DNA from 2 places in the Paenibacillus sp. J31P190 genome. Region 2 is predicted to be linked to the other one. Evidence: riboswitches for the same ligand, from Rfam matches in the RefSeq annotation. Region 2 holds a riboswitch; the other holds the start of a gene.

Region 1 (7,876 bases), on a different contig from region 2:
TGTTTGGCTAACTTGGAAACAAGGTGGCATCAATTGGAGAGGAACGTTCTACTCCCTGCGCGAATTAAAAAAGAAGTAAATTCAGAAAGGAAGATAACTGCCATGCCTCATGCGCGTTTCCGCACTCTTACTTACACCGTGATGCTCAGCTGTCTGCTCTCAGCAGCCGTTATCTTCCCAGCATCTACTTCTGCACAAGGTACCGTTCAAACACAAAGCCGAACGATTGCTCATAATGGCAAGTCGTTTGCTGTACAATGGGTCACAGCGGATCTTACTGATCCCTACTTGCGCGTTAAGCCTATAACAGCTGAAGCCGGCATCGGTCATGATGAGTCCTTCTCCTCCATGTTAACAAGGAACCATGCGATTGCAGGGATCAATGGGACTTTTTTTGACGCCTATGAAAAGGATGACACCCAGCGCTATCCGAATGGTTTGCTCATTGGCTCCGGTGAAATTATGCACTCAGGCATTAATCCTGCCTTCCTCGTTCATGCCGACAAAACCGTCAGCTTTGGGCGCATCCAAACGGAGCACCAAATAAGCGTTACTCATCTGAGCAAAGCCTACACATTCACTGCTTGGGGTGTGAACAAATATTACGGTGATTCCGCCAATGATCAAGTCGTTTGGTACACCCGCGCTTTTGGACCGACCATCGATTTTCCTAACTCAACCAAAGTTGTCCTCCGCGAGGGCAAAGTGACAGCCGTTACGCCGCAGAGTGTCGATATTCCCGAAGATGGGCAGGTATTTCTGCTTGGAAATAGTGCCAACAATAAGACCTACGTGCTGCCTAATATCCATATTGGCGATACGGTGAAGCTGACATCATCTCTCCATAATCAAGATACCGGAGAAAGCTCCCTGCTTACATCGGTTGATGCTGCTATTGGAGCCGGACCGCATCTGCTTACCAATGGCGCTGTTGATTTGGACTTCGAACGGGATGGCTTTACTGATCCCAAAATCACAACGAGTGCGAACGTACGCAGTTTCATTGGGTTAGACGCTTCCCATCAATTCGTCATGGGGACACTCTCCGCAGCAACGATGGCGGATATGGCGCAAGTTCTTCTAAAGCTAGGTTTAACGGATGCGATGAATATGGACGGAGGTGCAAGTTCATCTCTGTATGCGAACGGCTCCATGCTGCGAAGTCCGGGTCGGGCGCTGAGCAATGCACTTGTCGTGGAACGTCTAGATCATCCGCAAATCCAATTAGAAGTAAATGGACAATTCGTACATGAGTTCCGTGGGTATTTATTGCAAGAAACAAGTATGGTACCCTTTCGGGGCATTCTAGAAAGAATCGGTGCCAAATTTGAATGGAATGGGACAACCCGTACATTAACTGTTCATCATGGTTCTACTAATCTTGAGCTTCGGCCGGATCATTCCGTGATGACTGTGAATGGGCAATCAGTCGTACTCCCTGAAGCACCTACCATACTAGAAGGTCATATTTATATGCCTTTACGAGCCATTATTGAATCCTTAGGCGGACAGATCCAATGGGATCCACAGCTTTACCGGGTTTCACTTCGCTTTTAGTGCACACGATTCATTCGTACAATACGGTAATACAGTTGGCTGCTCACCTCTGGCTCCACTTCCAAATAACCTTCCACATGCACATAATCACCCAATATAAAGGTAGATGCATCGGCAGACCCGGAGTGTGTCAGAAAGAGGAGAGCGGCTTTTTCATTTCCAACCACGAACCCCGTTTGCTCATTCACTTGAAACTTATCTAGAACAGTCCCATGGTGAGACCTTGCGATATGATGAAAGCGCCAAGACTGATCCTCTTTTGTTAGAAAATAAAGCACGCGATTTCTCTGATTATTACTGAATTCCCTCGTCACACCAATCATGCAAACCTTTTCGCCTATACGAAGATACTCATCGACAACAAAGGATTTCAATCGCAAGCGATGCACATTTTTCTGCTGAATATAAGCTTCCATCTCTTCAATTGTCCTTTGATCCTTCGGATCCTGTTTCGTTGCGTAAAATACTTCTCTTATAAACGTATCCGTCTGTAGGCTTCTTGCCCCTTTGAAATGATTATACGTAAGAAAAAATCGATCAATGACTCCCCGAATCTCTTCTGGTATGGCAGGACCTTGTTCCACGATATACATGCTATTTGCTTTATTCGAATGTCTTTTTTTATAAAACCAACTTTTCCAGACACTTAATTGCATGCCGTTCGTGTCACCTGCTTTCTTCCAAACATTTCTTCATTATAGGCTAAAAACCATAAAATTTCGATAAAAATCGCAATATTTCGCATAAAAAAAGAACATTTGCCTTCTATGCTTTCATTCGAAAGATTCATAGAAAACAAATGCCCAATGATTTAATCCTTTTTCACCACATGGTTTACTTACAGAACTCTTTTGGCTCCCACATATCTGGATCCCCAGTATGAACTGGCGAGACTATCTATCGTTACACCTCTAGACGTTGTCGCTGAAATGAATTGATCATTCCCCAGATAAATTCCAACATGATTTACACTGCCTGCTGCAAAAAACACAAGATCTCCAACCTTCAAGTCTGTAACCCTGGTTCCAGCTTGATCGTACATTTGAACCGAAGTTCTGGGTAGATCAATGCCTTTAGCTTCGTACAAATAGCGCACAAATCCGGAACAATCAAACCCTCTGGGTGTTGTGCCTCCCCAAACGTAAGGTGTGCCCATGAACGTATTTGCTGTTTGCACGATTTGATCAGACATGGAAGGTATAGCTACCGCTGCTACCTTTGGAGCTGGTGCAGGTGGCGGTGCAATCCAGGCTGGCTTGTGCGACTTGCCATCGACATTCACAATCGCGATACGATTCGCTTCATTCCACTCAATCGGAGAACCGAATGTTTCAGTAATGAAACGCAAGGGTACATACGTATTACCTTGATAAAGCGTCGGACTGCTTTCCAGACTAATCTTCTTACTGTTAACGATCGCTTGCTTCTCGTCGGTTGTAAGTTGAATCGTCTGCTGCTTGCTCTTCAACGTAACCACTATTTCGCTTTCTTGTTTCGCCCAGCCTACTTGATAACCCAATTTCTCAGACAGTACTCGCAAAGGAACTTGCAGCGTTCCTGCGTTGTCAATAAATGGCTGTACTTCTGGGAACTGAACCAACTCATCATTGACCTGGACTTTTACAGTGGATGAAGATGAACCTGATGCTGCTTGAACCGAGGGAGCGGAAAAAATGGATACTGCCGCACCAACAAGTGCGCATGAGCAAATAAAGCTTTTTGTGAAAAATTTCAAAAACCTTGCCTCCTTGAAGCCTCCGAGGTTAGTTGACGGGTTCGGGAAGAGGTTTCCCTAGCGCGCTCAGTTTAGTAAAACAGCCGAGCATTCATTCACCCCAAATTAAAGAAGTCCCCCGTACCAGAGCTTTTGCTGCTCCGAGATTCGGCATTTTTTGTCTATGTTAGACTAGCATAGTTGAACTATTACTTTCAACTTTTGCATAGTGGTAATAGTTTCCAATGGATTATAAATGCAAGACAAAATCTGAAATAAATGAGGCGATCAATAGAACGGCCATGACTCCCCCTGCAAGATGTGCACGCCATATTAAGTTATCTTTTGACAGTTTAGCGGTATTACGAAGTGTGCGAAAGTAAAGAATAGCCCCAACAACCATGAGAATAATCTCAAGAGCCGCACTCACCCACGGCCACTGCCACAGACTAAATCCTACTAATGGAAGTCCTCCAACATTCCCCGGTAAGAATGGCATATCTGCACGATGAACGAGAAGATCAAGTACCCAGTGACTGAAGGTAAGCGCTCCTATAGCTGTGCCTCCTCTTTTCCCCCATAATTTCCAAGCCAATAGACCTGATAAGATAGCAATGAGCAGCGCCCCAACTAATGAGTGTGTGTAATCAGCGTGAATAATCCATTCCCCATAACCCGTACCGATGCTTGTATCGATCGTTTCAACACCAGAAAGAAATAAGGGTACGAATACAACATCAAGCAGCTGAGTACTAAGCATGAGCGCCCAGATCGGCACCTCCGGTGTTCTTGCTTTCACTGCTGCAGCAAGCCCAAAATGTCCAGCAAACATTTACATTCCCTCCCTTTTCGAGCGCTTGAGAACACGGCTTTCCAGCCATCCACCTAAAACTGTAAATAAGAGCATAAGTACAATAAATGACATGTCGATCCCCATTCCCTTCTAAATACTAACTTAATTAGTATATTAACTAATATAATTAGTTTGTGCAAGTGTTTTTTCAGCACAAAGAAGAAGCCTGAACGTCATCGTTCAAGCTTCGATTTCATGCATATGCGATTATGGCTTGAGGCATGACTAATTCGATATCGATCCACGTCCGATTCAATGCGATAATATTGAAATTATCACTTTGAGAAGTTATTACACTTTTGATTTCGTTTGTAATCACAGAAAGTATGCTGCTCCGATAATAGCCTCTCGTGCTCCAGCAAGCCCGACAAATTGAATAATTCCTCTTTTCGCTCCCATTAGAAATTAGAACCAGATCAGATCGCCATTGAATCTCCAAAGTAATAAAGTGACTGGCTCCATACGAAGATCAGTTGTCCCAGCATTGGGTTAGCCTCGGGGACGTTCGAACCCCTGCGGGTTCTCATCCTTTCCCGCACAACCAACTAAAGTTGTACTACGTACAACTTTAGTCAATCAAATCAAGCTTTTTCTCTGCGCGTGTTGCAAAAAATACAACAATTTAGACCCAAAGTGGCCATTTAAACGATTTAAGGCTAAATTGTTGTACAGCATACAACATCTCTAGCTAAGAGAGTAGAAAACCAAGGAAATTGTTGCACGAAGTACAACTTCCCGGACTTATAAGCAAGAAAAAAGCCCACATTCAGGCATACGAATCCGGCTGGCCCCTTCACCCTATACCATAAAGCGAACCCAACTGCGTTAAATAAGGGTTCCCTTCGTCCCCCCAACAAACCCAAAACATTCGTACAAGTAGAAAAAGATCACCCGAAGGTGATCTTTTTCTGTGAAGCGGGCGGCGGGAATCGAACCCGCGCGATCAGCTTGGAAGGCTGAAGTTCTACCATTAAACTACGCCCGCATATTAAAATGGGATTGATGGTCGGGACGACACGATTTGAACATGCGACCCCCTGCTCCCAAAGCAGGTGCTCTACCAAGCTGAGCTACGTCCCGATGCGTTAAATGAAAATGGCGCGCCCTGAGAGATTCGAACTCCCGACCTTTTGATTCGTAGTCAAATACTCTATCCAGCTGAGCTAAGGGCGCAAATTAGTTGGAGCGGAAGACGGGGATCGAACCCGCGACCCTCGCCTTGGCAAGGCGATGCTCTACCGCTGAGCCACTTCCGCATCGTATAATTGCTTGTCATTCTCGCTAACGTTTCTCCGAGGCGACAAGGAATAATATATCAGGAATTGAGGACAAATGCAAATGTTTTTTATTACCTTTTTTTATTTGATGAAAATACCGCCAAATGGCAGTACTTCTCTGGCAATGCGACGCATTAAACTGTCATTTTTCATATGCTCATCCAATTTACGATCTGGCTTACAGGGCTGCATGAGAACATAGCCTTGCCCCGTCATTTCCCAATGATAATTCATATGCTGACTTGCCAGTGTATTGCCGTACACACATAGACGCAGCTGAGCATTCCGCGGGTAGGCAACAAGACAGCTTGTATCGACATACAAGGGCTTCTTAGCGTCCAATGCCATTTGGTAAATCGGTCCTGCAGTCAGAAGTCCTAGTTTACCTGGACCTTTAAACTGCATTTTCACAAGATCCTGCGTAATCAGTGTATTCTTAACATTTTGCAGATGAGAAGTGTAGCTGACTCCCTCTGTGTAAAACAGAACATGTCGAAACTCATATAGAAGATCATCATCCACTCCTATGGGTATAACAGCCATGCTATAACCTTCAGGCAGTCCTAGCATGACATTGGCCGGACCATGCAGCCGTGACTGGACAAAACGCTTCTTCCTATACATACTCGGCAGCCTCATGAAAGAATCTTCTCTCTGCTCAGACTTTCCTTGAAAAGCGACAATTTGGTTCGGATGCAGCACATGAACAGACTCCCTCTGTTCGATGCGCAACGTGGCTATCTTTGCGTGTGAGCTTACTTCCTCGAAAGATACCTCCATACACACCGACCTCCTCGTAGACTACATCTATCTCATTCTTCGCTTCTGCCTCCGCCAAACAATGAATCGAAACACGCGGCCCAGTACAAAATAAAAAACAATCAGCAAAACAGCTGTCACAACCATATAGGTTAATTTCTGATTTCGTTTTTCTTTATCTAGGGCTATTTGCTCCATGGCCTTCAAGCGTTCTTGCAATTGTTCATTTTCCCTTTTGAGTGCTTCGTTTTGCCCAAGAAGCCGTTCCTCTGTTTCTTGCGAATGCCGTATGGCTTCGGAAAGCTTGTCCTTCTGATCCTCTAATTGCTGCTTCGTAGTCTCATAGTCTTTCTGAATTTGTTCCACATTCTCTGGCAATTGATAGATGTCTTTGACTCGATCCAACCATGAGGCTTGGACCACAGAAGCTGGATACATAAACCCGAACATGATGACGAGTAAGCCAAAGACTTTTATAGCCCCCGCCAAATAACGTATCTGCATCTGCTGTCCCTCCCCACGTTCATATCGACATTTTCTTCTATTTTACCGCAAAAGTCACACCTTCACCACTTCTGCAGCTGCTATGGGATACCGTAAGATCGTCTTCATTCTAGAAGACTCCACCTTTCTTGGGTCTGATAAATAATCTCATGATGCAGTCCGCGGATCTCCCGTTTATGTTCTGTTAAAAAATGCTCGATTTGTTTCAATGATTCCGGTTCTACTCACCATAAGCCTTCCAGCTTGGCCACAGTAAAGTCCTTATCCTCTTTCTTATAAATCCCCTTGATGCTGTAGGAAAGCGTGTAAAGCGCTTCAGTGGCATTTGAGAAGGCAACCACCGTCTGGATCCCCTTGTCCTTGAATTGTGACATACCAGATAGGCTCAAATTCGACCAATTGCGGTTTCGTGTGTGCTGTGTAATAGCTTTTATACGTTTTAGTTAAATCTAACTTATCCATTCTGCACATCCTTTACATTTTTCACTAGTTTATAAAAGGATTACTGACAGCTGCATGTCAGCAGACATAAAAAAACTTACCTTTCGCCAAATTTCGCGAAACAGGTAAGTCTCATCCTCATAAAATTCGTATGTAATTATACCGCTGCTGGTGGTGTGAAAGAACGCTGAGCAAATTCAGCATCTAACATGTAGAAGGCGTTACTGTCTTTATCAATACGTTTCAATTTATTAATGATGCTGTCGAACATTGCTTCTTCTTCGACCTGCTCATCAATGAACCATTTCAAGAACTGCATAGTCGCGTGCTCTCTATCGTTTAGAGCCAAATCAGACAAATGGTAAATACGTCTTGTTACCTCTTGCTCATGCTTGTACGCATGTTCAAAAGCATCTAGGATCGAATTGTACTCATTCACAGGAGTATCCATACCGGCAAAGCTAACCTTTTTCCCGCGATCGTTAATAAATTTGAAAATCTTCATCGCATGGAATTTTTCTTCTTCAGCTTGTACCATAAAAAAGTTCGAAAAGCCATCTAAGCTTTCCGCAGCGCAATAACCAGCAATAGCCAAATAGACGTGCGCGGAGTAAAATTCATAGTTCATCTGCTCATTGAGCGCTTCCGTTAGTGTATCTTTTAACATCGGTGCACACACCCTTTCTGTATGGTTATCTTTTGCGTATTCCCCATACATACAAGATTACCAGAACACCGCATACAAATACAAACGGAATTAACAATTTTAGA
Region 2 (7,876 bases):
ATGTTGAAACGCTCATCAACGGCTTACTACTGTTCGATTGCACTCATCGTGCTCATCCTGCTTGTGATGATATTCGGCACTTGGCTGATGCCCCATGGGATTTCACCGGATGATAAGATTAATATGCTCCAATATCAAGAGGACGGTAAAACGAGATACAGCATTCCGCCATACGCACCTAACAGTACCTTCCTGCTGGGCACTGATCATAGGGGCTTTGATGTGCTGAGTTTATTGCTGAATGGGTTGAAATATACACTGGGCACGGCGCTAGCGTTAACCTTGTTTCGCTTTGTTTTTGCCCTCCCATGGGGATTGTGGAGCGGGACCACGGGCAAAGGATGGGGCATTCTTCGCTCTATGCAGTGGGTTGTTTCCTCAATGCCTGCGTTTGTATTCTTGTTCCCGCCTATAGCCGGCATGTACTTTGGGCTGCGGCTTGATCAGGGGCTGAAGGCCGACCCGCATTACCAGCTGCTGTTCACGGTTACTTTTGTTAGTCTAGTCACATTCATTGGGGTATTCCCATTAGCCCATCAGGTGGCAGATCGGACACGTTATTATAATGAACGACTATTTATTGAAGCATCACGTTTAATGGGCGGTTCTGTCTACCATCGAACGATGCGACATTTGGTTCCCTGTATGAGAAATGAAATGTTGTTCATCTTCCTTAGCGAATTCATGCAGGTGCTCTTCTTGTTAGGGCAGTTGGCTGTTTTTAACATTGTACTTGGAGGTATTGAGACAATTGGTGATAGTGATGCTGGGTATTCCATAGCCATCACCACATCGGGCGAATGGTTATCGCTAATCGCCTATGGCTCAAGGTACATTCGACTGCATCCATGGATTATTCTGAGTGCAGGCACCAGCTTCGCAGGACTTCTTCTGGCACTGCAGTTTTTCTTGAATCAGCTCAAACGCCGCTATGGCAGTGAACGTCAATTCATGTGAGACAAAAAAGGTCGGCGTTCCATCCTGAGGATGGGCTCCGACCTTTTTCCATATGAATTATCGTCTTAATGAGCTGAGTTGGATGTCCAATCTAGCTGCTACGCCTGCAGGCGCAGCATCACTACGAGGTCCACCGAAGTTAAAAGCGATGATGACGATGTCATTACGACCCTGTCTCAAGAAGCGACGTACGTTGAAGGTACGACCAGTGTTGTAGAATGGAGGGGTATTCTGTGGTGCATCATAGACCACTGGCACACCATTAATGATCACAACAGCATAATTGTCAACCGATAGGAAGAGGGATGCGGCGAGAATGGATCTCCGCTGCGAGAGCGAGAATCGTGTCGAAATGACGGCATTCTCAGCGCTCAGATTGCCGGAGTACCACACATAGTTGGCGTTAGTCACCGGTATCCATGCTGGGTTACGAGGAATGATCTGGGCGTTGAACCAAGAGTTATCGGTTCCGATCGAGATTGTACGCTGGCTGAGGAAGCGGCCTGCCCCTAATCTGTTGTGTTTCTTCAATTGCGCATGGTACATCAGCAGGGCTTTCGTTTTTGGTAAGCCTGAACATCTAGGTAGTCTAACAATTTTGGTTGGTCTGCCTGCGATACGTTGTTTCTTAATCATTTAACCATCTCCTATCAAGTTATAAATATACTTACGAAGTATTCTATGTTTGATAGAGAGATTTGCGTGGGTTACTAGCTGATACAGTCCTAAAAAAGGTAGCCCTAATTTCCGCATGCCGAAAACGTAAATTAAATGTCACTATAACATATAATATATGTTAAAATAATGAAAAAACTTGAGGGGGGATACCTAGCATGGATGACAAAAATGACAAAACCAAAAGACTCTCTGTTTACTTACCGGAGAAAGTAAAGTCGGATCTGGAGAAAATGGCCGATGAAACAGGTTTGTCGATGACACAGCTAATTGTGATGGCCACGCATGGCTTGCTAGCTAACTACTCCGCACAGGGTGGCGCTATTTTCGCTGATTTATTGGCAGCCAGACAACGAATTCTCCACGAAGTGAAGGATAAGCATCAGCTTTTAAACGAAGATAAAGTGAAAATGCAAGAATACTACGGCGCCCGAGCAGAGGAGTATGAACGGATTTATCACCGAGAGGACGCCCAGTTCCAACAAGAGCTCAGTCTTTTGAGCGAAGTGGTGAAGAAGCAAGTGGAGGGTCGCAACGTTCTTGAGGTAGCCTGTGGTACGGGGTATTGGACCGAAATTGCTGGGAGTAAAGCTAATCACATCGTAGGTGTGGATATTCGTCCTGAAGTGCTGCAAATTGCTAAGTCAAAGCCTTGGCCAGCTTCCAATGCAGCATTTGTACAGGGAGATGCGTACCACCTCTCCGAAGTGACAGGGGTTTTCAACTTTGGTCTTGCCAATTTCTGGTTTTCGCATATTCCGAAGAATCGGATCGAGTCATTTCTGCAGAGTTTCCATCAACGTCTAGGCACAGGGGCCCGCGTCTTTATCGCCGATAATGTTTACGTACCCGGAAGAGGCGGAGAGCTGATAACGAATGAACATAGCGAGGATACCTACAAAAGACGTGAGCTGGCTGACGGATCCATGCATGAAATTATCAAAAACTACTACTCGTATGATGAACTGATTGACATTTTTAAGCCTATATCTCAACATTTGCGAATATTTGTGGGAAGCAGCTTTTGGTATGTCAGCTACACAGTTACTTAATCGTGTAGATAGTTTATTGGCAGCAATTAATCACGATATCCATTAGACCAACAAAAAAAGCTTAGTCATGGCAGCCCGCGGCTGCTTTCTGACTAAGTTTTTTCCATATGAAATTCAACATCGCCAATCTAATTATTTATTACTTTCGTTTTCGTTTTGTCGTCTTTTCATTACGTTATTCACTAAATTTTGAGTTGCATCTTGCGTGGATGCAGTTACGTTTTCAATGGCGTTCTGTACATAATTCGTTGCAGATTGCACCCCGTTTTTAAAGATACTCGTTTTGTTTAGATTAACGTTATTTGTATTGTCAGACATCGTTTATACCTCCAATGATAGATTACCTCTTGATCTCATCGTTTTTCATAATCGCGTTTAACTTCTACTCAGCGTCCATATCAGCGGCAGCATCAAAGACGTTTGCCTTCGGCACCTGAGTTATATCTTCCTTTTGCTGCACCCAGTAACCGACGTTACGATACCAGTACTGAAACGAATCGTCCAATTGCTGCTCTCGGTTACGATCCTCGTTAACATCGGAGTCAACTTCTATCTCCTCTCCGAGAAGCCCGCTATTACGATTCTGTTTTCGATTGATATCATCCGATGTATTCATGTTGAATTTCCCTCCTAAACATTCTTATCCTGTTGATCTGACTCAGCAGTTACGTTAGTTCAAATCTGAACCTTACATCATACCGCCCCTCCATCCTTGTATGGATTAATCTGCATTGATAGGGTCCGATTTATTCAAAAAAGCACGGTATAATATCCTGTGAATTGTCATCTCAAAGAGTGAGAATGATGGAACCTTATTTGTTCAAAGGGGGAACAACCGAAATGGGGGTAACATTCACTGCTTCTGTTATGAAAGCACAGGGAAAAAACGCCATTGGAATATGACGCAGTTTTCGGAGTCCCTAATGCCCGGAAGTAAATTTAAGGCCGAGAACGCCAACTAAGATCAGAATCATGAATAAGATCCTTAGTAAACTAATGGGCTCATCGAGAAAAAGGGTGCCGATAATAATTGCACCAACAGCGCCAATTCCAGTCCAAGCCGCGTATGCTGTGCCGATGGGGAGAGTTTTCGTTGCTGCCGCTAGAAAATAGAAACTTACAATCATCCCTGCGATCGTGACGCTGGAAGGAACTAAGCGTGTAAAACCATTAGAAAATTTCAATGAGATCGCCCATACTACCTCAAATACACCTGCAATAACGAGATATAACCATGCCATGATGAATCACTCCTCTTGAATTTGTTATACGTTCCTATTTAGTCGCAAAAAAAGGAAAAAGCCTGGAAGTTATATCGCTAAAGCGATATGACTCCCGGGCTTTTTCCCCTCCGTGACCACAGCGTATTCGCTGAGTGTTTCCCCTCGGACCAGTCTGGCGATGAACGCCACGGAACCCTAGAAAACAATATGCCGCTATTATAGAACGGCTAACATACGATGTCAAGTTACAAGGTTAGTAAATGAATAAAAGCCCTGAAAGCTGCTCTTTCGAGCGGAGCTTGTCCGGGCTTTATTCATGAATCGTGCAAGAAATTACTTGGATTCAGCAGTTAATTGGTTGTAGATATCATCCCACAAAACACGTCGGGCCGATACATACCGCTTCGCGTAATAAGATTGGCTAAGTTTGTTTTTCACGATACCTTCATTGGATGCAGAGTGAATGAATTCACCATCTCCAAGGTAGATACCTACGTGAGAAATACCTTTGCCGCCGCTTGTGTCAAAGAACACAAGATCACCTTTGCGAAGATCTTTTTTGTCAATCCAGTAGCCTTCTTTATTCTGAGATGCTGAGCTATGCGGAAGGTCAATGCCGAATTTGTCGAAAACGTATGCGGTGAAACCAGAGCAATCAAAGCCTCTTGTTGTCGTTCCCGCATCTCTGTACGGAATTCCGAGCAATCCGTCAACCGTTTCATCCAAAGTGGATTGTGACGCAGACACACTTCCTAAACCTACACTCAAAAACAAAACAAGACTAAAAACAAGAGCAACAATCTTTCTCAACTGCTTGTCTCCTTCCGGTGCCTACGAGGTTAGCTGGAGGGTTCGGTTGAAGGTTCCCTATGATCCCTGTCTTGCAAGATCAATTCACCCGGTGTGGTTCCCCCGTTTCCCCAAGAAATGAGGAATTCGGCATGAAATATTTGGTTTTTTGATGCTAGTCCTTGTAATTCGTCATAAACATCGAAATTCCTCCTTTTCTATGCGATTTGCCTTAAAAATATGTAAAATATTTCGGAAAACGCAAAAAAAAGCCCCTTTTGCAAGGGGATGAAACAAGATGAGCTAATTTCAGCTTATTTTATTGTTTTTAACCGTCCATTTTGGCAGATAGAAGCTGATATTGGGAAGTTATGGCCCACATTTGAAAGAAAATGTGGAAAAGCGGAAAGAGCTGATAAATGATTAGCGCTACCAGACCTGCCCATAGGTAAGTTGCTGTGACAGTGACCCCTGCCAATAGTCCCGAGGCGAGCAGGAGGATAAGCGCAAGCCCGATAATAGGAAGCAAACTGCGAACGAATGTGATGACGGTGGACAAAATGCCAAGTTTGGCAGCAATCGCGAATTGCACGTACATAAAAAGAAGATGTATGAGAAAGCCGTAGACGAGCATGCCCAGCAACCAAGGCAGCAATTGAAGAGCTGCTTGCTCATACGAAGCGGTATGTGCGAATTGCCTCTGCGCTTTTGGAAACAGCCATATGAGCGGCAGCAAGGAGAGTGAGATTCGAACGACATATGCAATTAGGAATGGGAGCATGAGCTCCTTGATGCCTCGGAAAAAGCGATAGCCGGCATTTTGCTGGGAATGGGTCAGCGAATAGTAGACGCCGCTATTCAACATTGGGGTGAGCACCATGCGAATAACAAGTAGAGCAGCCAGCCACCAAAGGTAGGAATGGCTAAGATCGGTTTTGACCAGTTGGAACTGTCCTTCAGCTAGAAATAGCTGCAGCGCTTGCTTCGGCTGCTCGCCACCTGGATAGCGGTGCATGAGAGGGACGAGAACACCCTGTACAAGCTTATACAGCAGGATGCCCCAGCCCATCTGATACAGGAACAAGACGATCGTGGCGAAAGGTTGCCGTAAAGCCGCCCTGAAGCCAGACTTGATATAAGTTGCCACAGTTGTCCCTCCTAAGAGTTTTCCGTAGGAAAACTTACTTCGTAAGCATTACCTGAGTTTTGCTTTAGCAAAACTGGCATCGTAAGCATAACCTGAGTTTTCCGTAGGAAAACTTACTTCGTAAGCATAGGATAAGCCTAGCCGCTTACCAGGCGACCCAGCCGAAAATGGCTTGCAGGAATTGAATGAGACCGAGATTCCAACGGATTTTCCACTTCGTATCGACTTGCGTTTGCATAAAATTGTTAATGTGTTTATTTTCCAGCACGAGCGAGTAATTAGGATCAATTCGAACCCAGTCTACAGGAGTCTTGTGGGTTAATTTGAATTCAATACTGCTTTCTTTTCCATCCCATGTTTTATCCAACACTGTGCCGTCAGAGAAATGGAATTGGATCGGCACTTCGGGTGAATTGCCGCCTCGTTTGGAGATGAGTACGGCACTTTCGTAGGACTCTGCCCCTTTGCTGCCCACGGATTTGACGCGAATGCTCTCCACGGTGTAATCCATCATCATGGCGCCGTATACATATTGGTTGAAGAAATCATCCCACTTCGTTTTGGTCACTTCTTCGACAACGTTCTGGAAGTCCTTCGTAGAAGGATGTTTAAATTCCCAACGTAGGAAGTAAGTGCGCATAATTTTATCCATCGTTTTGGTGCCAACCTGCTTCTCAATGGCTTTAAGTACGAGCTTGCCTCGTGTGTACACATTCTCGGCGTATTGATCATGTCCCGCATAAGCCCACGAGTTCTGATTCAGGGTGTGTGGAGATGTAATAAAGCTTGATTCGACAGGTAAATTAGGGGACACCCCGTACTCCGATTCCATGACCTTGTCCTCCGCATAGGAGGTAAAGCCCTCATCCAGCCAAGCTTCTTCGAATTCATTGCTAGCTACCATTCCATAGAAGAACTGATGCCCAATCTCATGAACAACGACACGTTCTAGCTCTAGATCAGGTTTCTTGTCGCTAGCATCCCACGACGTTACCAAAGTCGGATATTCCATACCGCCTACACCGTTGCCTCCTGGGGGAGGTACGACAATCGAAAGGGTCGAATAGGGGTACGGTCCGTACCATTGGCTGTAGCGGGAAAGTGCCTTTTTGGCGGCGTACATATAGCGGTCCTTCAAGTCCTGATGATTGGGATCGAGATAGAGCTTGATCTTGACCCCGGGTATTTGTGCGGTCGAGTAGGGTTCTTCCACATAAACGAAATGAGGCGAAGCCGACCAAGCAAAGTCATGCACATCATCGGCATAAAATTGGTACGTCTTCATCCCGTTGTCGGTCACTGCAGGCTTAACCGGGAAACCGGTAGCTGCTACGATGTAGTTCGCTGGCACTTGAATTTTCACGTCATACATCCCGAAATCGGCATAAAATTCCGAATTTCCATGGTACTGGTGGAGATTCCACCCCGGCTCTGTACGTCCTCTTGTACCAACTCGCTCATAGGCAGCAACTTTAGGGAACCATTGACCGGCCATGACGAAGTCATCCACATAGCCCATTCTTGCGAAGGCGGCAGGCAGCTTGACGAGAAATTCCGTCTTGATTGTGACTTGCTCCCCAGCCCCTACTGGTTTTGGCAGCGGGATTTTGAGCAGCGTATGATCGTCCTTATTGCCGTCATCGGGCTGTACGAACGCCATGCGCATACTGAGATCCTCTCCATCAACCGTTTTCACAGAAATCAATTTCATGCTGCCACTGCTGTCTGCCTTGGCTTCATCTTCTCGCAGCTTACCGCCTGATTCACGCATAAACGTCGATTTCTTTGAGTCAAATGCATTGGGATACAGATGGAGGTAAAGCTCTTGCACAGGAACGGTTCCTGGATTTTCCCAAGTCAACGTTTGCTGCCCATTGAGCTGCCTCGTTTCGGGCGTGTAAGCAACGCTCATGTGATACTCCGCAATACGATAGCTAAGCGCTGTTGGTGCTTGCTTCTCTAATGACTTGCCGCTATCAGCAGGCTGCATGTCCGGCGCCGGAGCAGACTTTTCATCCTTAGAGACGACTGGA

The links. Region 2 has a riboswitch for cyclic di-AMP ahead of AC58U0_RS34645 (C40 family peptidase). Riboswitches for the same ligand answer to the same signal wherever they lie in the genome.
Region 1: another riboswitch for cyclic di-AMP. It lies ahead of AC58U0_RS20500 (C40 family peptidase); the one in region 2 lies ahead of AC58U0_RS34645 (C40 family peptidase).

The regions. Positions count from the first base shown of each region.
Region 1 covers NZ_JCAUAS010000011.1:184,432-192,307, forward strand. Annotated here, with positions in the region: gene AC58U0_RS20485 (glycosyltransferase family 2 protein) at 1-79, shown strand, start outside; gene AC58U0_RS20490 (stalk domain-containing protein) at 103-1,557, shown strand; gene AC58U0_RS20495 (hypothetical protein) at 1,554-2,213, opposite strand; gene AC58U0_RS20500 (C40 family peptidase) at 2,396-3,292, opposite strand; cyclic di-AMP (ydaO/yuaA leader) riboswitch at 3,295-3,455, opposite strand; gene AC58U0_RS20505 (permease) at 3,522-4,103, opposite strand; tRNA gene AC58U0_RS20510 (tRNA-Gly) at 5,039-5,109, opposite strand; tRNA gene AC58U0_RS20515 (tRNA-Pro) at 5,128-5,204, opposite strand; tRNA gene AC58U0_RS20520 (tRNA-Arg) at 5,221-5,297, opposite strand; tRNA gene AC58U0_RS20525 (tRNA-Gly) at 5,306-5,380, opposite strand; gene AC58U0_RS20530 (AIM24 family protein) at 5,483-6,181, opposite strand; gene AC58U0_RS20535 (hypothetical protein) at 6,209-6,664, opposite strand; gene AC58U0_RS20540 (hypothetical protein) at 6,889-7,038, opposite strand; gene AC58U0_RS20545 (ferritin) at 7,263-7,772, opposite strand.
Region 2 covers NZ_JCAUAS010000038.1:24,099-31,974, reverse strand. Annotated here, with positions in the region: gene AC58U0_RS34675 (hypothetical protein) at 1-957, shown strand; gene AC58U0_RS34670 (hypothetical protein) at 1,015-1,593, opposite strand; gene AC58U0_RS34665 (methyltransferase domain-containing protein) at 1,791-2,684, shown strand; gene AC58U0_RS34660 (hypothetical protein) at 2,817-3,002, opposite strand; gene AC58U0_RS34655 (hypothetical protein) at 3,067-3,300, opposite strand; gene AC58U0_RS34650 (DMT family transporter) at 3,605-3,925, opposite strand; guanidine-I (ykkC/yxkD leader) riboswitch at 4,015-4,117, opposite strand; gene AC58U0_RS34645 (C40 family peptidase) at 4,241-4,717, opposite strand; cyclic di-AMP (ydaO/yuaA leader) riboswitch at 4,721-4,859, opposite strand; gene AC58U0_RS34640 (hypothetical protein) at 5,025-5,843, opposite strand; gene AC58U0_RS34635 (M1 family metallopeptidase) at 5,989-7,876, opposite strand, start outside.